One region of the Pseudarthrobacter sp. AG30 genome, then DNA from elsewhere that is predicted to be linked to it. Evidence: riboswitches for the same ligand, from Rfam matches in the RefSeq annotation. Region 1 holds a riboswitch; each other region holds the start of a gene.
What was found. A riboswitch is a leader RNA that binds a small molecule or an ion and turns the genes downstream of it on or off. The one in region 1 is predicted to bind cyclic di-AMP.
Positions count from the first base shown of each region.

Region 2: it holds a riboswitch for cyclic di-AMP, as region 1 does, so the genes downstream of both, DC347_RS17615 (M23 family metallopeptidase) here and DC347_RS06415 (family 16 glycosylhydrolase) in region 1, are expected to answer to the same signal.
Region 3: it holds a riboswitch for cyclic di-AMP, as region 1 does, so the genes downstream of both, DC347_RS13210 (NlpC/P60 family protein) here and DC347_RS06415 (family 16 glycosylhydrolase) in region 1, are expected to answer to the same signal.

Region 1 covers NZ_QEHL01000005.1:59,018-63,534, forward strand. The annotation lists gene rpsR (30S ribosomal protein S18) at 15-254, opposite strand; gene DC347_RS06405 (single-stranded DNA-binding protein) at 381-956, opposite strand; gene rpsF (30S ribosomal protein S6) at 1,028-1,333, opposite strand; cyclic di-AMP (ydaO/yuaA leader) riboswitch at 1,697-1,873, shown strand; gene DC347_RS06415 (family 16 glycosylhydrolase) at 1,959-2,978, shown strand; gene DC347_RS06420 (glycosyltransferase) at 3,110-4,300, shown strand; gene DC347_RS06425 (lipopolysaccharide biosynthesis protein) at 4,297-4,517, shown strand, end outside.
Region 2 covers NZ_QEHL01000020.1:114,891-119,407, reverse strand. The annotation lists gene serC (phosphoserine transaminase) at 1-758, opposite strand, end outside; gene DC347_RS17620 (metal-dependent transcriptional regulator) at 1,031-1,732, shown strand; cyclic di-AMP (ydaO/yuaA leader) riboswitch at 1,841-2,083, shown strand; gene DC347_RS17615 (M23 family metallopeptidase) at 2,094-2,915, shown strand; cyclic di-AMP (ydaO/yuaA leader) riboswitch at 3,052-3,225, shown strand; gene DC347_RS17610 (C40 family peptidase) at 3,296-3,973, shown strand; gene DC347_RS17605 (NlpC/P60 family protein) at 4,136-4,517, shown strand, end outside.
Region 3 covers NZ_QEHL01000014.1:35,812-40,328, reverse strand. The annotation lists gene DC347_RS13230 (F510_1955 family glycosylhydrolase) at 1-840, opposite strand, end outside; gene DC347_RS13225 (DUF305 domain-containing protein) at 956-1,597, opposite strand; gene DC347_RS13220 (hypothetical protein) at 1,739-2,218, opposite strand; gene DC347_RS13215 (heavy-metal-associated domain-containing protein) at 2,487-2,801, opposite strand; cyclic di-AMP (ydaO/yuaA leader) riboswitch at 3,045-3,241, shown strand; gene DC347_RS13210 (NlpC/P60 family protein) at 3,245-4,009, shown strand; partial or broken gene DC347_RS13205 (IS110 family transposase) at 4,352-4,517, shown strand, end outside.

The DNA.
Region 1 (4,517 bases):
AGTTAATCCCTTCCTTAGCCGCGGCCAGCGCCGGAGTAAGGCAGCAGAGCAACTTCGCGGGCGTTCTTGATTGCCTGGGCGATCTTGCGCTGTTCCTGCACCGTGACGCCAGTGACGCGACGGGCGCGGATCTTTCCGCGGTCGGAGATGAACTTGCGCAGCAATGCTACGTCCTTGTAGTCGATGACAGTGATGTCAGCGGCCTTCAAGGGGTTGGACTTTGGTTTGGGCTTACGGAGTTCAGCCTTAGCCATCGTGGAGCTCCTATTCTAGGGAGCCCGTGGATATTGATCCACGGGATGGTGGTGGTCCGACGGCGGCAAAACCTTGGGTGCCTTGCGGCTCCCGGGCATTCCCGGCATCGGGCCGTTGTTTGGGTTTTAGAAGGGAGGTTCGGAATCGGGGCCGTTGCCCCAGCCGCCTGCATTGGACACGCCGGGCGTGGCCCAGGGATCGTCCTGTGCAGCCTGCTGGTTGCCGCCGCCCCAGCCTCCACCGGAGTTGCCGCCCTGGTTTCCACCAGGGTTGCCGCCTCCGAAGCCACCGCCGCCGTTGCCGCCGCCGAAGCCGCCCCCACCCTGTCCGCCGGAGCGCTGGGTGCGGTTGACCTTGGCGTTGGCGTAGCGCAGGCTGGGGCCGATTTCGTCGACCTCAAGCTCGATGACGGTGCGCTTTTCGCCTTCTTTTGTTTCGTAGGAACGGCTCTTCAAGCGGCCGGTGACGATCACGCGCATGCCCTTGGTCAGGGATTCGGCGACGTTCTCGGCAGCTTCACGCCAGACCGCGGCGCGGAGGAACAGGGTCTCCCCGTCCTTCCACTCGTTGGACTGTCGATCAAAGGTGCGGGGGGTGGAAGCGATGGTGAAGTTCGCTACTGCGGAACCGGACGGTGTGAACCGCAATTCCGGGTCATTGGTGAGGTTACCGATGACCGTAATGGTGGTCTCGCCTGCCATCTACTGCCTCCTTGTTCGATCCTGGGTGAAGAGTGCGTTCCTGCGGGGTAAAGAATGAATTTTGGTGCTGATTACTCAGCAACAACCTTCTGCTCTTCGGGGCGGGTGATCTTGGTGCGCATGATGGTCTCGTTAAGAGACAGCTGGCGGTCAAGTTCCTTGGCGGTTTCCGGCTTGGCGGTGAAATTCACCACGGCGTAGATACCTTCGGACTTCTTCTTGATCTCGTAAGCCAGACGGCGACGGCCCCAGATGTCAACCTTTTCGATGGTTCCACCATCGTTGGTGATGACGTTCAGGAACTTCTGAAGCGACGGCTCAACGGTACGCTCTTCGACCTCGGGGTCGATGATTACCATCAATTCGTAAGGACGCATATGTGAACCCACCTCCTTTGGGCTAAGCGGTTACGGCATTTCCGTAACAGGAGGTTCATTTGCGATTCCGCGCAGTGCCTTGCCACCAGTACGGAGGCAGGACGCAGCACAGACTTCAATATCCTAGTGCATCTGGACCTGATAGGCGATTCGCGCTTGACTCAAGGCTAGCCGCGTGATGTGGCAGGAGCAGCCTGACCGGACACGTATGTGGAAAACGCAGGAGCGTGCCGTTCGGCATTAGACGTCTATGCGGGTGCACCGCGGGACGCCACGCCCACCGCGCCGCTTCCGTTACCCAATTGTGATTCCGCAGGGATTTTCGTGTACGGTCTTCGGGTGGGCCGCCCCAGCCGGCCCCAATCCCGGAAGACGCCCAACTCTGCCGCTTCCGCGATCCCTCAGGTTCCAAGGCAGAGGCGGGGGACCCAAGTGTCACGGGCATGGCTCCCGCCTGCCCTCGGGGTGAAGCCGCGATCCGCGGCCGAATGGCAGCATTCGAACCCGACAGCTAACCCCGCCGGCGTTGAGAGGTAAATTCCCCATGCCCGCATCCCGCAAATTGAGCGCCAAACGCGCCCGCCGTCATCAGAATGAGACCCCATCGGCCGGGCTCCGTCAGTTCTTGACATCCAGAGATTCCCGCCGCCTGCCCTTGGCCGCCGGCCTGGCAGCAGCCGTCCTCGGCGCAGCCTCCCTTGGCCTCGGCGTCGCCAACGGCAATGAAGCTGCCGACGTATCCCGGGTGGCCAGCGCCGCCGGGGCCGGCAGCGAGGTACAGGTCCAGCCCACCCCGTCGGCCGCAGTCCAGTCCGCTCCGGCGCCCGCCCCGGCACCGGCAGCCGCACCCGCGCCCGCACCAGAGCAGGCTCCGTCCCAGGCGCCGGCTCCCGCGGCACCCGCCCCGGCACCGGCCGTTGCGGCTCCTGCACCGCAGCCCCCCATCGCCGTGGCACCAGCCTCGGCACCGCTGGCAAACAGCGGGACGCCCATGCCCGCAGGGGTCCCCGGAAACTGGACCATGACCTTCGCTGACGATTTCAACGGTTCAGGCCTGGACAGCGGTAAATGGTCCAACTGCTGGTTCTCCCCCAACTGCGGAACCATGAACAAGGTGGCCACCAGCCCAGCCAACGTCTCCGTGGCCAACGGCAACCTGGCCCTCAGCCTTGCCTCCTCGTCTTCCGGGTCCTTGGTCTCCACGAACCCGAAGGGTGGAGCGGGCACCGGGTACCAGTTCACCACCGGGTATGTCGAGGCCCGCATCAAGTTCCCCGGCAACGCCAACGGTCTCTATAACTGGCCCGCGTTCTGGACCACCGGGCAGTCCTGGCCGGCCACCGGCGAGAACGACATCGCGGAGGTCCTCCAGGGCAAGATGACCGTGAATTACCACTCCGGCTCCGGGTCACACAACCAGGGTGGCGTCGGCGGCAACTGGGCCAACGAATACCACACCTTCGGCTTGCACCGGATGGCCAACTCGTCGGACGTCTACTTCGACGGCGTGAAGGTCAAGTCCTACCCCACGGACGACGGAAACGCCCCGCAGTACATCGTGCTGAACGTCGGCGCTTCATCGACGAACCCGGTGTACGGCCCGCAGTCCCAACTCCTGGTGGACTACGTCCGCGCCTGGCAGTAGCCGGCCACGCGCCCCCTTGGAAAGGGCGACGGCGGGACTTCCCGCCGTCGCCCTTTTTGGCTTCCTGCGGTTCCCCACAAAGTTGCCCAGAGCAACCCTGCCACCCGAGTGTGATCCAGTACACTCTTGCAATGAAGCTCCTGTACGTGACGGAAAGCGTGCCAAACCGGGACCCGCAACTCGGTGATGGAAGCTCCATGATCCCGTACGAAGTGATCCTTCACCTTCCCGCGGATGTTGCCGTCACGCTGCTGACGTTTTCCGGCCCTGTCCCGGTTCCGGCGGAGCTCCGGGCCCGCTGCGAAACCGTCCACGAACTAGCCCCGCGGGACGACCCCGCCGCATTTGTCCGCTCCTTCGGCGGCCTCGCCGGCCTGGGAAAGCACCGGCGATCCACCCCGTCAGCGCGGGCAGCGGCAGCCACCCTGTCCGGCAGCAGTGAGGCCACCCTCATCCATGGCCCGCACGCCCTCTTCCTTTCGCATCATGTGGCCGGTCCCGTGGTGCTGCAAACGGTGGACCCTTGGTCCATCCGGGCCGCCATGGACACGGATATTGCCCGCTCCCTCCGGCCGGCCTACCGGCTGCGCGAGCACCTCGCCGAACGGGCGGAACGGTCGCTGCCCGCCAGGGCGCGGCTGCTGACCGTCGGGGCACAGGACGCTGCAGCCTGGTCCGCGAAGCTCGGCCGGTCCGTGAAAAGCATCCCCAACGGAACCAGCGTGGCCGCGGGGCCGCGTCCGGACCGGAAGGCGCCGGTAGTCTGCTTCGCGGGCAGCCTCAACTACGCCCCCAACGTGGACAGCGCCACGGTCCTGGCCACCCGTATCGCTCCCCTCGTGTGGCGGGAGGTCCCGGAGGCACGGTTCGTCATCGCCGGGCGGCAACCCACAGCGGCAGTCCAGGCGCTGGCCGGTCCACACATCGAAATCCTGGCCAACGTGCCCTCACTCCCGGATGTCTTCAACGGGGCCGACGTCGCCGTCTTCCCCGACGAACACGGCGTAGGCATCCGAAACTCCGTGCTTGAGGCCCTTGCCGCCGGGCTGCCTGTAGTGGCCTCCCCGGTGGCGGCACGTGAACTTCCGCCGCACCCGCTGCTCACCGTCGAGGCCGGCCAGGACGCGATGGTCCGCAAGGTCGTAGAACATCTCAGGGCACCCCGGCCGCCGCACGTAACCCCCGGCGGCCTACTGGACCAGGCCGCCGGCGCCGTCCGGTCCTGGGACACGGTGGCCGCGGAGTACTTGGTCGAAGTGCGGGCGGCCGTGGCCGCGTCATCCCCTGCCGGGGACTTATCCGGCACGTCAAGGCAACTGTGACCTACGCGCCCGGCGAGCTGGAACGCAGGGGAGTCCGGGGAGCCTTGTGGCAGGGGCTGGCCTTTGCCTCCGGGCGGATCATTGTGCTGGTCACCACCGTGGTGCTGGCCCGGCTCCTCTCTCCTGAAGAGTATGGCCTCGTAGCCCTGGCGCTGGTCCTCATGGCATACGCCGAGACCATCGCCGATGCCGGGGTGGGCCAGGCACTGGTGTATCT
Region 2 (4,517 bases), on a different contig from region 1:
AGCGACGGGGTGTTGTACGTCTGGTTCAGCCGTGAATTGTCGATGGCGGTCTGGAGGTCCAGGAAGTCCGGGATCCAGCGGCCGCTTGCCTTGATGGCGGCAGCGCGCTCCAGGGCGGCGGGGGAGAAGAGGCCGAGCCAAAGGCCACCGTCGGAAGCGAAATTCTTTTGCGGGGCGAAGTAGTAAACGTCGCTTTCGGCGATGTCGACGTCCAGGCCGCCGGCAGCGGAGGTTGCGTCCACCAGGACCAGGGCGTCCTTGTCGGCGCCCGGCACCCGCTTGACCGGGGCGGCGACGCCCGTGGAGGTCTCATTCTGTGGCCACGCGTAGACGTCCACGCCCGCCTCCGCCTGCGCTGCAGGACGGGTGCCCGGCTCAGACTTAATGATCGAGGACGCTTCCAGGAACGGCGCCTTGTTGGTGGCGGAGGCAAACTTGGAGCCAAACTCCCCGAAGGACAGGTGCTGCGCCTTCTTGGACACGAGGCCGAAGCTCGCGATGTCCCAGAACGCGGTCGAGCCGCCCACGCCGAGGACCACCTCGTAGCCCTCGGGAGCACGGAAGAACTGGCTGAGTCCTTCGCGTACGGAGCCCACCAGGTTCTTGACCGGAGCCTGCCGGTGGGATGTGCCGAGGATAGTCTTCGACGCAGCGGACAGGGCATCGATCTGTTCCGGCCGGACCTTTGAGGGGCCGGCCCCGAACCGCCCGTCCTGGGGCAGGAGGTTGGCGGGAATCGTGATGCTGGTGTCGCTCACAGGTGCTCCATTCGGCGGGGACGAAAGCTGTGGTCCGGGTGGTGGGTGGCCGGGAGCCGGCCATGGCTGCAGTGCAAACCTTCCCCAATTCTGCCTGAAGCGCGCAGGGTGGCGGGAGCGGGCGGCGCCAATGTCCAGCCAATGAGACGCCGCAGGCGGCAGGCCCTATTCGGACTAAATCAAAATAGGCTAAACTCTTCCCCGGACTACGTCGCGGGAAGAGGCGATACGGTGGGACAACGCAAGGTACTGCGCTCGAGGAGCTGAGCTGGATGACGGATCTGATCGACACTACGGAGATGTACCTCAGGACCATCCTGGAGCTTGAGGAAGAGAACATCGTTGCCCTCCGGGCCCGTATCGCCGAACGCCTGCGCCACTCGGGGCCTACCGTTTCCCAGACCATCGGCCGGATGGAGCGCGATGGCCTGGTCGTCGTCTCCGGTGACAGGCACCTGGAACTGACCGACACCGGCCGCAAGCGTGCCACTGAGGTCATGCGGAAGCACCGGCTGGCCGAGCGCCTGCTGGCCGACGTGATCGGATTGGACTGGGCCTATGTCCATGACGAAGCCTGCCGCTGGGAACACGTTATGAGCGAACGGGTGGAGCGGCGCATCTACGAAATGCTGGACCACCCCACGGAGTCGCCCTACGGAAACCCCATCCCCGGCCTTGCCGCCCTGGGCGGACAGCCCGGACCCGGGTTCGGCGACGGCGCCATCAGCCTGGTGGAGGCAATGAAGGCCTACGGGCCTGAATCGGCAGTGACCATCAGCCGGCTGGCGGAACCGATCCAGGTGGAGCCGGAACTGCTGACCCAGCTCGACGAGGGCGGTATCCGGCCCGGCGCGTCTGTCTCCCTGGAACGCGTCGGTGACTACATTTCGGTACGGGTGGCGGGAATCGAGGGCGCGCTGGAGCTGCCTCCCGAGGTGGCGGCTCACGTTTTCGTCGCCGTGAACCAGGCCTGACGCCGCGTTTCCGTACCCCACCCGGGGGATTCCACGCAAAGATAACGGAATTGTTACCTAGGGTCTTAAGCCCCTATAGTGGAACCCAGCGTTGATACTTAAGCGTTACCTGATCCGGAGCCGAGCTCTGCCAGCGGGCCAGGTGTACGAGTCGTTACTGGCAGAGGCGGGGGAACCACAACCGGCAGCGGGGGACTGCCTTGGGGTGAAGTCCGTCAGCAGCAAGCCTCTCCAGTGAAGGATTCTTCCGGGAATACCCCTGTGTAGAAGTTTGCCCATGACGGACCGGGTCTTTGATCTCTCTGACCCGAATCCGACAGCTAACTCCGCAGGCTATTCCAGAGAGGAACCCTTCTTGACCATGCAGACCTCCCGGGGCCGCCGTCGCGCGGCGGGCCCCCCTGAGGCACCCCGGGTTGTCGAAGTAGCCGCCGCGGAGCGCCCCCGCGACCCGCAACGGGATGCACGCCGCCGCCGGGGTCCGTTCCGGCAAATCACCGACTTTGCCGCGGCCAGCGGCATCGGCCAAAAGGCCGGCATCGCCCTCGCCGCCACCGGCCTGGTGCTCACGGTGACCATGCCCGCCACCAGCCCCGTTATGGCGACGGATGCGGCCGGAATCGCGCCCCAGGCCGCCTCCGCAGTCAGCCCCCAGCCCCAGATTTCCGCGGATGTAGGCGCCCAGATCGACTTCAGCCGCTCAGCCGTCGTGACGCAGGCGGACCCCGACGGGAAGCTGAAGCAACTGCTGAGCGCCCAGTCGGCCGGATCGGTAACGCGTGCGGCTTCCGCCGGGACCCTGGCCGCGCCGCTGGCATCCCTCGTGACCGCGTCGCCCTTCGGCTACCGGGTCAGCCCAATCACCGGCGGCACCGGAGATTTCCACCGCGGACAGGACTTCGTGGCACAGTGCGGGACGTCCGTCCTGGCAGCCGCAACAGGAACCGTGACCTTCGCCGGCTGGCACCAGTTCGGCGGTGGAAACCGGGTGGTGATCGACCATGGCAACGGCCTGGAGACCACGTACAACCACCTCTCGTCCTTCAACGTCAAGGTGGGCCAAACGGTCTCCCGCGGCGAAGTCGTGGCGTTGAGCGGGACCACCGGGGCGTCCACCGGCTGCCACCTGCACTTCGAAGTCCAGGTCAACGGCGAAGTGGTCGATCCGATGGGCTGGCTGTAACCGTTTGATTGCGCACTCCCAGATCGCCGTGACCCGCCGTGACCTGAATGTGACATTGAAGCAAAACTGCTGTACCGTCTAACTCGCGTCAACTTTTCCGAAGTTGACGCTCTTGAGTGGATTGCCTAACTCTGCCACCGCTCAAGGTCCGTTCGCATTTCATCGTCTGGCAGGGGCGGGGGAACCAATTTTGGCCTTCTGCGTTCTGGAAGGCCTTGGGGTTAAGTCATGAGCTTCCCAGGAAGCGAAGTGGCCGGGTGACTCCCATCCGAATCCGACAGCTCACCTCGCAGGGATTGGGAGAGGCTACCTTCGTGTCTTCACGCCATAATTCTGCGCGCCACCGTGCGCAAACGGTTCGCGCCAACCCCTTGGACGCCATGTCCAAGGCCGTAAGCGCCAATGCCGGGACCGTGGGCCGCCAGGCTGCCGTTGTGGCAGCGGCTTCAGGCCTCATCCTGAGCATGGGCCTGCCGGCCAACGCCGCGGACACCACTGCCGGCATCTCGGCCTCCACGGAGTCCGGTTCCGCACAGACCGCCCTTGCTGTCACCGCGGCCCCCACGGCCACCGTTTCCTTCGAGCGTCCGGCGGTCAAGACCACCGCCGCCCCGAAGGTGGAAACCGTGCGCACCCAGTCCACCGCGTCCGCGGACCGCACCGCCACCACTGCCGGCCAGGAGGCGTCCAAGGCCGGACAGGCAGTGGAAGCCGTTTCGTCCGCAGCCACCTCGGGTATCGCCGCGATCGCCTACACCGGCATCGGCCACCCCTACGTCTGGGGCGGCACCACCCCCAACGGCTGGGACTGCTCCGGCTTCGTTCAGTGGGTCTACGCGCAGGCTGGAATCAGCATTCCCCGCACGAACGCGTGGAGCATCATGACCCCCACCTCCACCCCCCAGCCGGGCGACCTCGTGGTCCAGAACGGCGGCGCACACGTCGGCATCTACGTCGGCAACGGCATGATGATCAGCGCGCTCAACCCGTCGCAGGGAACCATGCTCCACTCTCCCGCAGCCACCGGTACTTCCACGTACTACCACCTGAACAAGTAGTTCTTGGGCTCCACGCTCCAAGGGCTATTTCTTTGCCCAAAGCTTTTTCGCTAGAAACCAACATCCCCGTTCGGGACGCGCCGGCGTACCCCCAAGATGCCGGCGCATCCAACCCCCTCGGACAGGCCACCGCGGTCCAGAGGAAAACGAAAGAGAGAACTGATGACGACTCGTGCTACCGCACGGCACCGCGCCGAGGTCACCAAAACCAACTCGATCGCGATCGTTGCCAAGGCTGTCAGCGACAACGCCGGCGGCATGGGCCGCCAGGCTGCAGTAATCGCTGCAGCTTCCGGCCTGGTCCTGACCAGCGGCATCGCAGCCAACGCAGCCGACACCAACGTCAAGCGCGACTCGGCTCCGGCATCCGCCATGGAAGTTGAATCCGCCGTCGACGCTCCGATCTCAGCGGCCTCCACCATTGCCATCAGCTTCGAAAAGCCGGCCGTTACCACCACTCCGGCACCGGCTCCCGAGCCCGAGGTTGCGGTGCAGGAAGCCGCTCCCGCTCCCGTTGCCCAGGCCGTTGCCGCTCCCAAGGTGA
Region 3 (4,517 bases), on a different contig from region 1:
CGTGGATACGACGAGCCCGCTCATCGTGGCGGCCCAGATCCACGGGGTGCCCCCGGATCCCTCGGAAGCGGCGACGGCCTGGACACTGCCGTCAATCTTTCCGGTGCTCCTCCAGCTAAGGCCCCCGTCAACGGAGAGATAAACGCTGCCGTCCGGGGCGACCCCGGCCGCTTCCGCGGCGCTGGCGAAAGCGGCGAACTGAATCACCGGTGCCCCATGGATCATGGTCCACGTGGTCCCGGCGTCGGAGGACCGTCGGAGACCCTCGGGAGTCGTTGCCAGCACGGTGTCGCTGTAGGGGTTGCCGGCCAGGACGGCCGGGGCGAACCCGGCAGACGATGTCTTCCACGTCGAGTCATCCGTGCTGGTGCGCATGGTCCCGTCAAAGCCGACAATTCCGGACTTGGTCGTGGTCAGCGCATGGAAGTCCGACTCCCCTTGCCGGGAGACCTGTGCCCAGGTCTTTCCCCCGTCACTGCTCTTGAGTAGTCCCAGAGGGTTGGGCATTGTTGAGTCTTTGCCTGGATGGCCGGAGGCGTAAAACACGCCCTCGTCCATGGCCGCCGTGAAACCCATCAAGTCGATGCTGGGTCCGATTTTGACACCCGTGTTTTTAGAGATGTCGAAGAGCCCTTCATGGGTCGCCAGCAGTATCTGCCCGGTTTCGGAGTTCACGCTCAGCCCGTGAACGTGGGAGCTGGGCCGCCCTGCTGCAGCCGGGGACGCGGCATCGGGCGCGCTGGCTGTGCCAGGGGAACAGGCTGACAGGGTCAACAGCAGGGCGCCGGCGGCGGCGAGGGCAGCGGCAGGCCGGCGATGGCGTGAAAAGTGTAGGGGCACGGGAAACTCCAAAGGACGGACCGGCCAACCGGGCGGACCAGGGTAACCGGGAAGGGTGACAGGGGAGGTGCCGGCCCCCCAGGGGGAAGAGAGCCGGCACCCGTTGGGGCGCTGACTACAGAGTGGCCAGCAGGTCCTTCATTTCCTGGATCTCGGCTTCCTGGGAGCTGACGATGTCCTTGCTGAGCTGTACCGCATCAGTGTTCTTGCCATCCGTGGTTTCGGTCCTGGCCATCATGACGGCACCTTCATGGTGGGCGATCATCTGGGTAAGGAACAGCTTGGCGGCCTCGGCGCCCTGGGCGGCTTCGAGCTTGGCCGTGTCATCGGCGCCCATCATCCCCTCCATGCTGTGCGCTGAAGCCGTACCGGTGGGCATGGCTGTGGGCTGGCCCCAGCTTTGAAGCCACCCGGTCATCTTGTCGATTTCCGGGCCCTGGGCTGCCTTGACCTTGGCGGCCAGGTCAGTTACGGCGGCAGGGATACCCTGCTTCTTGAGCATCATGTCGCTCATGGCCACGGCCTGGGTGTGGTGCGGGATCATCATCTGCGCGAACATCGTGTCCGCATCATTGAAGGCAGCCGCAGCCGCCGCTGAGCTTGCGGGGGCGGCGGTGGATGACATCCCGGAGCTTCCGTGGTTCATCCCGGACATGCCGCCGCTCTCAGAGCCGCCAGATCCCGACCCGGTCGAGCAGCCGGCCAGGGCGATGGCCGCGGCGATGGCGGCAGCAGAAAGTGTCAAAGTTTTTTTCATCAAAATCAGGGTCCTCAAAGTATCAGCGGCGCAAGTGCGCCCGTGGGCTGGCATGCAGCGGACCGTGCGGGGTCCGGCTTGTTTCATGCGGGCCGATGGCTGGAGTATGCGCCGGTGAAAGGCACGGCGCAGAGGAGTGATTTACGTCCGGCTGATACAGAGATCACCGGGGGAGGCGCTGGCCGGTGAGTAGGCATACGTGCTGCCGAGCACGGCGGCTGCACCAAAATCGGGCAGCTCATAGGGCGCTGGCCCAGGCAAGGGGGCGGAGAGAGTCGTGGTTCCCGGGGCCAGGACACAGGCCCCTCCACCGGCTGACATCTTGGTGCACGGCCCTGCAGGGGCACAGGAAGAGGAGGAGGAGGAGGAACCCGTGGCCGCCGGATCACTGGAAGCCACGCCTGCTGACATCCCGATAGCCTGGGTATGGCTGGCCGGCGTGGTTTGCAGCTGCATCGTCCCCCTCAAGCCTGACATTGACATGGCGGGGCCTGAGGGCATGTCGTGGGCGCCGATCATCACATGCATGCCGAAAATGCCAAAAATGATGGCCAGTGCCGCAGTCAGGAACCCGGCCCGCAGGAAGAAGGCGGTGAGACGACGACGGTGTACTGCGGTCACGACACTTCCTCCTTTTCGGTACAGGTTCTTTCAATACAAGGGTAACCGGCAGGGTGTTCCTGCAGGTCTCCTACTGGTCAACGCGCCCGGGCGGCATTCCGTTTCACCGTCCCTCACGGCAGCGGAGTGCTCCGGATTATCTGTGACGCCTGGTTTCAGGCGCTAAGGCCGCCCTCGCCCGCGGGCCAGCGGGCTGTATACGCTGGCCGTGGGACCTCTCCTGGGAAGCGCAAGGCCCCGGAGGATGGGCGCCGGAGAAATGCGGATGTTACCTGCTGGCCAAGGTGTACCCCGCGGCCGTCACAGCCTCCCGCATCGCTGCCGCGTCAGCCATACCTCGCACCCGCAGGCGGGAGCGGCCGCCAGGGACGAGGTCAACGGAGGCAGATTCCACCCCATCAAGGGCAGAGACTGCCTTCTCGACCGTCTGCACGCAATGCCCGCAGGTCAAGCCGTCCACAGCGAATTCAACGGTACCGGTACCGTTGGCTGCGGTGGGGGCAAGGGCGGCTTCAGCCGAGCAGCAGCTGCACCCCGACGCCGCGGCAAGCGGCAGCTGGGTACGGATTTCAGTTTCACACATGTCAGTTTCCATTCCTTGACGAAGGACCAATGGGCGCTGGGATTGAACGGCTGTGAAAGCCAGACGCTGGGCGCCGGCCGGGACATACCACTTCACTGACAACAACAGAAACTATACCGGGAGGGGGTATTGGGCAGAAGTAGATATAGCTGTGATCTACGTCTCCTGTTATTCAAATGTGACAACTGATGCCGGAGTGAAGTACGGTCTAAGTCGTGCCGGTTTCTCCGAATGCGGCACTCTCGAGCAGACTTGCCTAACTCTGCCGCTGCCCGGGATCCGTTCGCAACTTTCGTCCGGCAGAGACGGGGAAACCAACAGCGACCTGCTTCGGGCAGGTCTTGGGGTGAAGTCGCGCCTGGTGCCATGCGTGTACCGGCCGGCCGGGTGTCTCCCATCCGAATCCGACAGCTAACCTCGCAGGCAGTGGGAGAGGCCTTTTCATGCCCATGCGCAAAAGTCATGGCCGCCATCGTGCGGTCCCTGTCCAGACCAGTGCCCTTGGGGTCCTGTCCAAATCTGTTGCCGGCAACGCCGGTGTCGCAGGCCGCCAGGCAGCTGTTATTGCGGCTGCTTCCGGCCTTGTCCTGACCAGCGGTATTGCCGCGCAGGCAGCCGAGGCCCCACCCCAGCGTGATGCGGAGCCGGCCTCGACGTTGGAAGTTGCGGGCCAGGTCCAGGCGCCGCTCACCGCGGACTCCACGGTCCAGATCTCTTACGAACGTCCCGCGGTAGAGACCACCCCTGCCCCGGTGGTGGAGGCACCCAAGCCGGTCGTGGCGGAGACCCCCAAAGCGTCGACGGCACCTGCCCCGGCCGCGAAACCGAAGGCGCAGATTACCGTCGCTCCGGCCGCTGCAGCCCCGGTCGCGGCACCGGCAGCCGGGGGCATCAACGCTATTATGGTTTCCTCCGCCTACGCCCAGATCGGCATGATCCAGGACTGCACGCGGCTGGTGGAAAACGCCCTTAACGCCGCAGGGATCCCGGTGGGAGACCTTGGCCCGATGCAGTTCATGAACTACGGCACGGTGGTGACCGATCCTCAGCCCGGTGACATGGTCATGCAGCCCGGCCACGTCGGGATCTACGTCGGCAACGGTCAGGTCCTCAGTTCGGGCCTGAACGGCAAGAACGAAACGGCCGTGCACCCGCTGACGTGGATGACTTCCAAGGGCGCCGTCACCTTCGTCCGCGCTGGCAAATAAACCACTGAAGGCCGGCGATTCACTGCCTTGGGGGCAGTGAATCGCCGGCCTTCAGCATCCCGTGGCATAGCGGGAATCACTGTAATGGTCAGGTGCCGGCCCGAGGTTGGCTGGCAGGCTGGTCCCGGAGGACGGCGTGTGACTCAGGGTATATCCGACCCGCTCAGGCGGTGTCTTGAAAATGACTTGTCCGCACCATTCTCCGGGCACGGCCTGCCCGCGCGGATGACCTGATCAGAAGACTGTCCACCAGTTGGGTGTGACCCGTTACAGATGCATCTCCAAGCGACCCAGGCAGGCTCCTGTCACCTAACCGGGTTAATGAGAAGAGGAGAGCACACTATGGCGATCATCGCAGAGGAATTCGAGTTCGTCGTCGGAGTCGACACCCACGCCCGCACCCACACATTCACAGCCGTTCACTGCGCAATCGGTGCCGTGGTCGACACCGCGGTGTTCCCAGCCACCTCCGCGGGAATGGACTGAGCTATCACCTGGATCCGGCGCC